3 regions of the Clostridium sardiniense genome follow, and region 3 is predicted to be linked to each of the others. Evidence: riboswitches for the same ligand, from Rfam matches in the RefSeq annotation. Region 3 holds a riboswitch; each other region holds the start of a gene.
What was found. Region 3 has a riboswitch for cyclic di-GMP ahead of K5V21_RS17765 (BsaA family SipW-dependent biofilm matrix protein). Riboswitches for the same ligand answer to the same signal wherever they lie in the genome.
Positions count from the first base shown of each region.

Region 1: linked by a shared signal. The riboswitch ahead of K5V21_RS00915 (SpaA isopeptide-forming pilin-related protein) and the one ahead of K5V21_RS17765 (BsaA family SipW-dependent biofilm matrix protein) in region 3 are both predicted to bind cyclic di-GMP.
Region 2: linked by a shared signal. The riboswitch ahead of K5V21_RS01605 (NPCBM/NEW2 domain-containing protein) and the one ahead of K5V21_RS17765 (BsaA family SipW-dependent biofilm matrix protein) in region 3 are both predicted to bind cyclic di-GMP.

Region 1 is NZ_JAIKTU010000001.1:223,214-227,512, reverse strand. It holds gene K5V21_RS00915 (SpaA isopeptide-forming pilin-related protein) at 1-1,758, opposite strand, end outside; cyclic di-GMP riboswitch class II at 1,959-2,042, opposite strand; cyclic di-GMP riboswitch class II at 2,178-2,261, opposite strand; cyclic di-GMP riboswitch class II at 2,395-2,478, opposite strand; gene K5V21_RS00910 (catalase) at 3,042-4,299, opposite strand, start outside.
Region 2 is NZ_JAIKTU010000001.1:354,904-359,202, forward strand. It holds gene K5V21_RS01600 (sialidase family protein) at 1-1,186, shown strand, start outside; cyclic di-GMP riboswitch class I at 2,074-2,157, shown strand; gene K5V21_RS01605 (NPCBM/NEW2 domain-containing protein) at 2,313-4,299, shown strand, end outside.
Region 3 is NZ_JAIKTU010000020.1:32,077-36,375, forward strand. It holds gene K5V21_RS17750 (hypothetical protein) at 1-303, opposite strand, end outside; gene K5V21_RS17755 (BsaA family SipW-dependent biofilm matrix protein) at 323-946, opposite strand; gene K5V21_RS17760 (hypothetical protein) at 975-1,682, opposite strand; gene K5V21_RS17765 (BsaA family SipW-dependent biofilm matrix protein) at 1,706-2,416, opposite strand; cyclic di-GMP riboswitch class II at 2,504-2,587, opposite strand; cyclic di-GMP riboswitch class II at 2,633-2,716, opposite strand; gene K5V21_RS17770 (signal peptidase I) at 2,904-3,413, opposite strand; gene K5V21_RS17775 (gamma-glutamylcyclotransferase family protein) at 3,653-4,057, opposite strand; gene pcp (pyroglutamyl-peptidase I) at 4,051-4,299, opposite strand, start outside.

The DNA.
Region 1 (4,299 bases), on a different contig from region 3:
TTTAGTAGTAACTTCATTTGTTGTAGCTTTATCTATTTTAGCTACATTTCTTATCGTTGTTCCATCTGGTATATTACTAAAATCAGCTTTTATCTTTACTTGAAGCTTTTGTCCATAGTCTATTGAACCTTTATCATTTACTACAGTAACTTTGTTTCCATCTGCTACTTTTGCTGTAAATTCCTTTGGTACCTCAACTCCTACAATCTTTAATCTACTATCTAAATTATCAACTAAACTTAAATAATTTTGATTAAAATATCCATAACAATCAAAGTTTATTGTATAAGTAACTATCTGATCGTCACCCTTTTTAATCTCTGTTTTATCAACTAATTTTTGTGCATTTATTGCACCTGCATTCATCTCATAATTAATTTCTGAATTTACTTCCTGTGATGTTCCATCATAAGATATTTTTGCATTATTGTTATATTCTTTATATCTATCAGTTACTTTAAGTTTGTAGTATATATAATAGTGCTTGTTTGTGTCTCCAAGATTTATAGTCATTTTGTTATTGGTTGTACTTATATTACCTTTAATACTATCTGTTATCCATTTAAAGTTTCCACTTATATCTTTTTCTCCAACCTGTACGCTGCCATCAACAAGCTGCATTCCTTTTGGGAAGTTATCTTCAAATATTGCATTTTTTATACTAGCATTATTAGGATTTACATCAACTGTATAATCTACACTGTCTCCTATCTTACTTACAACAAATGTGGACCTTCCATCCTTATCTTTAATTTCATTTTCACTTCTATAGCTTTTACTAATCATCCTATCATCAACTATAGGTTTAACTATTGTTGAACTATTTATAGTATCTTTTCCATATTGTGAAAGCTTAGCTGTATTTATATATTGAGGATACTCAGTATTATACTTTGCAGAATACTCTATTCTGTATTGTTTATCTGTGTAATCTAAGTATAAATATAATCTATTAGAACTTATATTCATCTTATTTATCATATCCTTAGTTACATCTTTTGCTGATCCACCATATGGTATTTCATAAATTTTTATAGAATCCTTTAAAAGCTCTGTACCTTCTGGCATAGTATCATCTAAGGATACATTATGCATTGGTGCATATTTTTCATTTATATATATAGTATACTTTGTACTTTTTCCAACCACTGGTTTTGCTATATTAGCTAACATTTTATTTCCTTCCCAACCAATAGCATTTTCAACACTCTTTAATAACTGCCTATCTGCTGGATTCGGATTTGGATTTGGATCTGTATTTGGATCTTCTGGTTTAGGTGTTACTTCTACATCTAAGTATTGTGTTGTACCATTTACATTTACTTCAACTCTAGCTGGAGTATTATTATTTACATTTTTTGCAGTTGCTACTATTGACATATATCCAGCAATAGCTGTTTCTACTCCTTTACTAAATATAGCTCTTACAGTAGTTCCATGTACCTCTACATCTTTAAAATGTTCTGGTGGATATTTAGGTTTTATATTACTAAATTCATCAGGTAGTTTAAACTCTAAAACATCCCCCTCTTTTATAGAACCCTGTCCACCAACAACTTTATATTCTAGATTAAATGTAATCTGATTGCCTGATTCTACAGTCTTTTTATCACTAGTTATCTTAACTTCTATATTAGAGTTACCTTTTGAAGTTGTTGCTGCCAAAACTGATGCAGTAGGTAAAAACATACTAGTAATCATATTAACTACCACTACTATAGCAAGAAATGCAAAAAACTCTTTTCTCTTATGACTCATATAATCCCTCCTTTTTAAATTTTCTTAAAATTCCCATAAGATAATTTCTCCTTCACTTATTCTTAAATAATCCTTTCATTATCAGTCCTTTCTAAAATTTTTTAGTTTAACAAATTCCTGTTGTTCATTTCATTCTATTTGCATAAAAAAAGACTAATTTATATTTAATTTGTATAGAAAGTTCTATAGCAGTAATTAAAAAATAAATTAGTCGGTTGCACTACTAACTCCATACATTCCAAGTGCCCAAATACAGAATGTATTTCATAGTTCCTAAATATGTGTTATTCAATTTTTTCATTATATAATTAGCTCATTTATGCATAAAAAAAGACTAACTTATATTTAATTTGTATAAAAAGTTCTATGCTAGTATTAAAAAAATAATTGGCATAAAAAGTTTTATAACAGTAATTAAAAAATAAATTAGTCGGTTGCACTACCAACTCCATACATTCCAAGTGCCCAAATACAGAATGTATTTCACAGTTCCTAAATATGTGTTATTCAATTTTTTATTATATAATTAGTTAATTTTTGTATAAAAAAAGACTAACTTATATTTAATTTGTATAAAAAGCTCTATCCCAATATTAAAAAATAATTGGTATAAAAATTTCTATAACAGTAATTAAAAAATAAATTAGTCGGTTGCACTACCAACTCCATACATTCCAAGTGCCCAAATACAGAATGTATCTCACAGTTCCTAAATATGGTTATTCAATTTTTATTATTTAGTTCATTTCTGCATAAAAAAAGACTAATTTATATTTCTAAGTATTAATTTAAATAAATTAGTCAGTTACAATACAAACTCTATATATAAAATGTAAATATACAGAGTATAATTCTTCAGTTTATAGATTTTATTAACATAATGAAATCTACTCATTTTGTTAAAACCAATTCTAACACTATACAAATTTGACCTCAATACATAAAATCAGTTATTAATAATTTATTCAAATTTCTTCCATAATAATCCACCATTTATATTTTGAATTTTATTTTCGTTAAAATTTATTTAATATTAGTTGATAATTTATATTAATTAATTATCTATTAATTATAGAACTAAATATCCAAACCATCTACTTCATACCAACAAAGTAACCTTTCTTATGTCTTACAATCAAAATAAACTTTGGTAATATAAATCAAATATTATACTGATATACTTTAAAATTAATTATATAAAATATTAAAAGGACTTTTTCCTAAAAGAAAAAGTCCTTCTATCTACAGGCTTAAATCAGCTAAAACTTAAACTGACTTTTTTATTAATAATTTAAAGTTGCTTTCACCCTATCTTCTTGAGACATTTCTGCAAGATCTTTCACTCTATTAACATCTAATTTTAATTGTTCTGCTACTTTAGTTCCAAGTTCAACATCAACTTTATAGAATAAAGCTACTTGCCTATATTGAATGTTTTCAACAGCTTTACCAAGATGTAATACAATATTATGAACTAAGTTAATTTTTTCTTGTGGTTTAAGAACTCTTCTATAGAATTCTCCTGGTTGAACAAAATCTATATCTTCTACATCTAGTTTATGCTTTGCTAATATACCACTTACATCTACTGCTGGTGGATTATATTTCTCATCTGTGGATATATCTTCAAATGAATTTGGGAAATAGTTTGGTCTTGATCCACCATTATTTAAATTCATTTGTCCATCTCTTTGTTTTGTATTAACATTAGATTTTGGAGCATTGACTGGTAATTGATCATGATTAGTACCAAGTCTGTATCTTTGGGCATCCTTATATGCAAATAATCTACCTTGTAACAACTTATCTGGTGAAGCTGCTATTCCTGGAACAAAATTACTTGGAGAAAAGGCTGCTTGTTCAATTTCTTCAAAATAATTTTCTGGATTTCTATTTAGAACTAATTTCCCAAATGGAATTAGTGGGAAATCCTTATGATACCAAACCTTTGTAACATCAAATGGGTCAAACTCATATTTTTCAGCTTGTTCTGGTGTCATTATTTGAACATATACAGTCCAGCTTGGGAAATTTCCTTTCTCTATATTCTCAAAAAGATCTGATATAGTGCTATCAGGGTTTTTACTAGCTAATTCTTCTGCTTCTTCAACAGTAAGATTTTCTCTTCCTTGGTCAGTTTTAAATGTATATTTAACCCATACATACTCGTTCTTTTCGTTATACCACATGTATGCATGACTTGAAAATCCATTTATATGTCTTATATCTTTTGGTGTCCCACTATCTGTAAACATATAAACTACCTGATGTATTGATTCTGGAGTAAGTGATAAGAAATCCCAGTACATATTTGCATCTTTTAAATGAGTTTGTGGATTTCTCTTTTGAGTGTGTACGAAATCTGGGAACTTTATAGCATCTCTAATGAAGAAAACAGGTGTATTGTTTCCAACCATATCATAATTCCCGTCTTCAGTATAAAATTTTAAAGCAAACCCTCTTGGATCTCTTGCAGTGTCAGCTGTACCTGATTCACCACCAACTGTTGATATTCTTGCAAGTACTTCTGTTTTCTTACCT
Region 2 (4,299 bases), on a different contig from region 3:
TATTAAAAACCTAAGAATCTTATCTATAATGACTATTAGCGTATTATGTACTAGTAATCCTGTATTTGCAAGTGAACTAAATACTAATACTGAGGAGTCAGCAATAACAGTATTTGATAAAACTAACAATGCATGGAATGCAAAGTATTTTAGAATTCCAAGTATGCAATTATTAAAGGATGGCTCTATGTTAACGTTTTCTGACATTCGTCATAATGGTCCTCAAGACCATGGGAATATTGATATTGGATGTGCACGTAGTATTGATGATGGAAAAACGTGGAGTTATCAAGTAGCAATGAAAAATGATGGTGTTAATTCAAAATTTTCTCGTGTAATGGATTCAACAACAGTAGTTACCAATACAGGTAGAGTTATATTAATTGCAGGCTCTTGGAATAAGGACGGTAATTGGGCAAATAGTACAACTTCATTAAGAAATGATTGGTCTGTTCAGATGGTTTACTCTGATGATAATGGCGTAACATGGTCTGATAAAATAGATTTAACTACAAATCAATCAAGAATAAAAAATCAGCCAAGTAATACAATTGGATGGTTAGGTGGAGTTGGATCAGGTATTACAATGTCTGATGGAACAATAGTAATGCCAATACAAATTGCATTAAGAGAAAACAATACTAATAATTATTATTCATCAATTATGTATTCAAAAGATAATGGTGAAACATGGACAATGGGAAATAAAGTACCTAAATCAAAAACTTCTGAAAATATGGTAATAGAGCTAGATGGATCTTTAATTATGAGTGCTAGAGATGACTCAGCTGGTTATAGAGCATCATATATATCTCATGATTTAGGATCTACATGGAGTGTATATGAACCTTTAAATGGTAAAATTTCAACTGGTTATGGTTCAGGCTGTCAAGGTTCATTTATTAAAATTACCAATTCTAATGGGCATAGAATTGGATTAATTTCAGCACCTAAGAACACTAAAGGCTGGTATACTAGAGATAATATTACTGTCTATATGATTGATTTTGATGACGTATCTAAAGGAATTAAAGAACTATGTGTCCCTTATCCTAAAGATGGAAATAAAGCTGGCGGTGGGTATTCCTGCTTAGCTTTTAACAATGATAAATTAAGTATTCTTTATGAAGCAGATGGAAATATAGAGTATAAAGATTTAACATCTTATTATAAATCAATACTATAAAAAGAAAATATTATTAAAAAAATCTTCAGTAATTATGCTGAAGATTTTTTTAATAATTAATAATAATTTTATGACCCCACACTTTCCCATTGGATTTTTCTTTTGACAATGTTATTTCTTCCTATAATACAAGTATGGGTTAAATTATAGTATATAAGGAGGTTCTTTATTATTATAAATAATAGTTAAGTGTAATTTAAATATAAGATTAAACCTATTATTATTTCGTGTTATAATTTGATATAAGGGATATTGTACATAATAAAAATATAGTCTATTGTAAGTAGTAAATAATGTTAACTTTTAAGGAGATACAAAGCTTAAATGATTTATATTTAGTTTTAAAGGTAGAAATTAATATAAATATCTGTCTTAAAATAGTTAAAAATAATTTTAATATAACCATTTTTTGTAGCCTTTCTTATTTAGCGGATATAAAGCTTTAATATATAGCATAAAAAAGATGAATAGATTAAGTTATTGAGTTTTACTTGTAGATTATGTAATATTAAGTAACGCCTATTTATAGGATACTAACAACCCTTAGTTAAATAAATATTTTTACAATTTTAAGCTAATATTTCTTTTTATATAATAACTTACATATTAGAAGTCCACATATGCCAAATAGGTATATGTGGATTTTTAGTTTATTTATATACTTAATAGGTTCTATTTAATCTGAAATCTAAGTTAGATTAATAGAGAAAATAATAATTAGTTCATAAATAGATTTTAAAGTTATGATTAGAATTGAAAGTTCTCATATAAAGTTTTATATGGGAGCTTTTTTATTACATAAAAATAATTTGTCGAAATTTTCAAAAAATAAATAGAAAATATATTGAATTTTATGTAAAATAATAGTAAAATTTCACTAAGAAATAAAATAAAATAGGCAAACCTAGAGAAATTTAGGGACGCAAAGCTATAGGGACTAAGGTTTAAAACTATGTCAGCCAGTTGCCAAAGGGTACATTATACTTTTTGTTTTTAAGATTAATTAATTATAAATATTGATTATAATTATAATTTATTAATTTCATTATGTGTATACAGCTACTCTTTTTTGAGTAGCTTTTTTAATGTACTTCTGAGGTATTAAATTAATCAGGGGGGAAGAAATATGAATAAGAAAAAAGTAGCAGCTATAATTATGGCTGCAATAATCACAAACTTTTCAGTTACAGCAGTAGAAGTTTTTGCAGATGAATTAAATAGCAATAAAGTGATTCAAAACATATCAAATGAAAGTAATCAAAATAAACAAGCAACAAAAGCTACTGTAAATAAATTTAATTTAGCTAGTAGCGAAAACTTAGAAGCGTACAATAAAGCTTTTAAAGTTGATAATTCTAAAATAATTTCAATAACTAATAATGGTGGGAGATATGGAAGTAGCGTATTAAATAGAATAATAGATGGTGATTTAAATACTCACTGGGAAACAGGGAAACCAAATAATTCAAATTTTAAAAATGAAGTAGTATTTGAACTTAGTGAAAAAACAACATTAAATAGAATAATGTATAAATCAAGACCTGGCAACAAAGGTTTTGCAAAAGAGTTTAAGATATATACATCAAGTACTAGTAGGGGCAATGACTTCCAATTAGTCTCGTATGGCTCATCTGAAGTAACTTCTGATTTATTAGAGATTAAATTTAATCCTACAGAATTTAAAAGAGTAAAATTTGTATTTGAAAAAGCTAATGCTGATTGGGCAGCAGCCTCAGAAATAATGCTTTATAAAGAAGATAAAGCAACGGATGAAGTAAATGATTTATTTACAGATGAAACTAAATATAAATTAAAAGATAAATACAAAGATATAAATATAATAAAGAACTTAGAAGAACAAGTAGCAAACCATCCATTAAGAAAAACTCTTTTAAATGATATAAATATAGCTAAAGATCTTTTACATAGTAGTGATGATGAAGAACAATCAACATATTCTTTAATTAAAATATCAGATATAGCAAAATCTAAAGATTTAGCTAAGTATAATGAAAAATACAAGATAAGTACAGATAATTTCAAAAGTGTAACTAATAATGGTGGTAGTTATGGAAGTAGTGTACTTACAAAACTTTATGATGGTAATAAAGATACTCATTGGGAAACAGGTAGAGGAAATGATGATAACTTTAAAAATGAAGTAGTATTTACATTTAAAGAAATACAAGAAATAGAAAGAATTATTATGTCATCTAGAAAAGGTCAAGAACATAAAGGGTTCCCTCTAGAGTATGAAATATATGGTTCTCTAAATGAAAATTCCAATACATATAAATTAATTTCTAAAGGAAAAGCAAATGGTGTTATGGCAGAAGACACTGAAATAGTATTTCCTAAGACTAAATTTAAGAAGTTAAAATTCAGATTTGTAACTGCTTATGATTATAGAGCGGGACTTGCTGATATGTCATTTTATAAAGAAGATACAACGACAAGAAAGGTAAACTCTGTATTTAAAGATAAGTTACATACTAAAATATCTGAAGACTATAATACGATAGATAAATTAAATAAGCTAGAAGAAGAAATAAATAATCATCCCCTAAAGAATGATCACATGGAAATAATTAATGCGGCCAAAAAAATAGTAAGTAAAAAGGAAGTAGAAACAAGTCAAATAATAACATTATCTCAAAGGGGTAATGAAAACAATCAAAGAGATAAAAGAAGACAAGTATTTGCAGGTGGAAATTTAGATTTAACAGGATATTATGCAATGCCGGATAAAGCATTTGAAGTATATGTAGATGCAGATGAAAATGGTATATTACCACAATTAGTTATGGCACAAGTTGGTGAAGTTGATAGTTCGGGAAGGCATATAAGAAGCTTAAACGCAGGTAGAAATATAATAAAAGCTCCAAGTGGAACAACGGGATTTGCAATATACTTTACTAATAAAGCTTTACCTGAAGAACAAACATATGCACCAAAAGTTAGAGTGGCAGGGGAGAACTTAAAAAAGTACCCTATATACATATATGGTAAAACAAATATAGATGATTACATAGAACAAGTGAAGAATCACAAAGGCGCCAACATGACAGATGTAATGGGAGAGCGATTCTTAATATCAGGAAAAAATAGTGAAG
Region 3 (4,299 bases):
CCACCCACCCAAATAATGTTTTCGAACCTCTTTAGCATTTTGTGGACTATTTAATATATTTTGATTGTTAAATATATTCTCAAAATAATCTGCTGATATTCCATATCTATTATAATCATTATAATTCGTTGAATTTACTCTACTCATATCATTCTTCGTCCATCTTAGTGGAATCTCTATAATTCCACTTGTATCATTACTGACTAATTTATTTCTATTTGCATTTGCAGCTTGCGGAACAATATAGTTTATAATCATAAAGACAGAAAGCATTACAACTAAAAGTTTATTAATCTTTTTCATATCTACTCCCTCCCCTTACTTACTTTACGTATCCATCAATTATCTCATCTAATTTATCCATCGTCTTATCTGATATTGTGTTATTTATATTCCACTCTTTTCTTAATGCCTCTTTATTTACTTGTATAGCTTCTGAGCTAACATTTACGGAGAAATTCCTATTTTTAAAACTTTCTATATCTTCTTGTGATATATTATTTTTTAATGATATAGACTTTAACAAATCACTAGTACTCTCTCCAGGATTTAATATTTTATTGTAATAATAATAACCATCGTTATCTTTTATCCAATCTTCTTTCCATGTGTTTGAAAAGTTTAATTGCACCTGATTTGATGCTGATGTTGTAAGTTTAGTTACTTTTCCGTTCTCATCTTTTTCTTCGTCCCATTGAGGATTTATTATAACTCTAACTATTACAGGATTTTTTCCTGTATTTTTTATAGATACAACCTTTTTAATCTCCTCATTACGTGATACATCTTTAGCTGAATCTTTATCGAAGTTTTCATTAATTTCTGTGCTTATACTTCCTATTGTAAATTTATTCTTTTTACTTTCTTTACTTGAAAAGTATGCTAATGAAGCAACTGTAGTTGTAAATAAAAGAATTATCCCTAATGTTAATCCTACTTTTTTCATTTTCTACACTCCATTTAATAGTATTTTACTAATAATTTTTATATTTTTTCTTTTTTATAATTAAAAATATTCCTATTCCAATAAGCACACAAGCAAGTCCATATCCGCATATTCCTACATATCCAGTCCTTGGAAGTATATTCTTTACATTGTTTATAGTATTAGAAATATCATTTCCTAGACCACCTTCGTGGCTTTCCTCCTTGGTACTCATCACTTTATCTGGACTATCTGTCCCAATAGCTGTAAAAATCCAATCTATATCTACCTTTTTGTTCTTATACTTATTATCCGTTGCTTTCCCATCTAGAATAACTTTTGCATTTAAAAGTTTTTTCTCTCCTGGTTTGACAGTACCTAAACTTATATTATTTCTTAATCCATTTTCTCCACTTACAGTGCCATGGTATATGTTCTTACTATCATAATTTATTGAAAGATCTAATACTTGACATAAATCTACTTTTTGTTGTGCTCCTACTCTTTCGGCTTTCATAAACACTTCAAAAGGTTCTTTTAAATTATTTTCTACAGTAAGAGTCCCACTTACTGAATCACCAGGTAACATTCCCTTCTTTTCTAGAAATATATCACTGTTGTCTTTTGTATAGATAAAATGAATTCCAGTTTTATCTATTCTAATATTAGAGGGTGGCAACTCTGCTGCCACCCCATTGGTAGTTATTCCTAAAAGAAGTGAAATAAATAGTATGAAAATCTTTAAAGATTTTTTCATAATATCACTCCTTGATTATTCTATTATTTTGCTAACTTTGCTTTTGGTGCTTCTGCTGTATTGGTATCAGTATTAGCTTGTGTTTTACCTTGAATTTGAAGTGATTTTAATTTTTCTGAAACAGCTGATGGTACATCCCCCCATGCTGATGCAAATGCATCATTTGAAGCTTGAACTGATTCTGCTGTTACATCAACTGTAAATCCATTTCCTAAAGCAGATTTTTCTGTGTCACTTGCTAGAGTTACTGAGTCCAATAATCTTGGAGTACTTGATCCTGATTGTCCTTGTGGTGCTAAAACTCCTATATAATAGAAATATCCATCTCCACCATTAAACCATTGGTTTTCTGTAACACTTTTTGTTAAATTTACTTTATTTAATAATATATCATCTAAATCTGTTGAGTTTAATGCTGTATTTACTTCACCAGTAGAGGTTACCCAATTTGGTGATAACTTAACTCTTACGAATTGTCCATAATTTGCTGTACTATCTACTTGTACATCCTTATTTACAGTATCTCCTGGAATCATATTCTTAGCTTGATTTGGATCGAAGTTCTCGTTTATATCTATTCCAGCATCTCCACCCTTATCTTCTGTTCCATTAGCAATTGTGCTAAATGAGTTCTTTACTGTTTCCTTTGATGTAAAGTATGCTAATGATCCTATCGCTAATGATGCTACTACTACAACTGCTGCAATTACACTCAATATTTTCTTCTTTTTCATTTGTTACTTCCCCCTATATTGGATTTTTTTTAAATATTTAAGAATTTTTGTAAGTAAGAGCCTTAAAAAAGGACTAATACAGTATATTTGTGAATTAGCCGGTTGCACTACTAGCTCCATATATTCCAAGTGCCCAAATATAGAACATACTTCAAAGCATCTATATTAAATTAATTTTAAACATAAAAAAAACTAATCTATATTTTATCCTTAATAATATAAATTAGTCGGTTGCACTACTAGCTCCATATACTCCAAGTGCCCACATACAGAATATATTTCAAAGCTCCTATATTTTTTATTTTAATAATCTTTCGTTAATTTCATTATAGATATTATCATTTGATATAAAAGAGAGTCAATATGTTTTACACAACCTTTACTAAGTATACATATCATTAATATTTGTTTTAATTTATATATATTTATCAAAATAAAAAAGAAATATAGTAAATATATCTATACTTCTTTTAATATTTTTATATAATTATTTTTTTCTTCCAACTAAGAATGATAGTCCAAATAAAGCTAATATCACAACTAATATTAGAACTAAGTTCTTTTGAACAAACTGAGAAACTTTTCCGAGATAAGGTATGTGGAACATAACCTTTCCTATAACTTGATTTTTCTGAACACTTATTGGATCCACTACATTATTAGCATCACCTTTTGTTATAAATTCTTCTCCATTATTTATAACCTGATTAACTCTATGAGTAGTAATTGTATTGCTATTTCTTCCTGTAAAAGTTATTACATCCCCTACATTTATTTCTTGATCCGTTCCATCTTTTACAACTACTAAGCTACCTGGATTTATAGTAGGTTCCATACTCCCTGTTAATATGTAATATGAGCTATATCCTAATATACTTGGATGTTTTCCTTCTTTTGATCCTATTATATTTATTCCAGCTAAAAATATAACAGCTATTATAAATAAATAAAATATACAATTTCCTATGACTGCTAAAGAACTCTTTCTCTTCTTCATATCTTTACCCCTTTTATCTTATGATTTTATCTTAATATTCATTTATTAGTCCTTCTTTAGTCTATATACATTACTATTTATTGTCAATTCTCTTTACAAATTGTTAAACAACCATACCTTGATTACAAGTAGAAGTTAATTATATTATTAAATTTATTTTTCTTTGACCCTTATTCATATTTAATTATGAAAAAGCAGTTTAGTACGACCATCATACTAAACTGCTTCATATATTTATATTATCTATTTACCCAGTCCCCACTGCTAACTTTAAGGAGCTTATCTATTCTGTTCCTATCAGCTTCCTTATTATATCTGTAGAAATATGCTTTTTCTTTAGCACCATTCTCTAAAGAAACATCCACTATTTCTCTTATATATTCTGAATTTTTATCCTCTTCATTATAATTCTCTAGCCCATCTAATTCTCTCAATGTCTTCTTAAAATCTTTAAGTTCCATTAATTCTCCAACAACCTTACTGTCCCCACAGATAGCTGCTGGATATCCCTTATTTTCTATATGAAACAATTCCCCACAAACTGTTCCACTTTCTGACCCTTTAACCTTACCCTTAAGTAACTTCTCATAGTTGAACATCCCACTTCTAAGGCTTCCATACACAAACACTTTTTCTGTTAGCATATTTCTCCACCTATCGCTTTTATATCTTCATTGTATATAGTACATGCTTCTATTGATAATTCTATCCCCTTTATTATCTCCTCTAATGACATAAATGGTGTATTCTTTTTGTCTATTACTTGAGATGTTACATAAGGGATGTGAATAAAACCACCCTTAATATTTGGATACTTCTTATCAATCATATATAAAATCCCATACATTACATGATTACATACAAAAGTTCCTGCTGTATTTGAAAG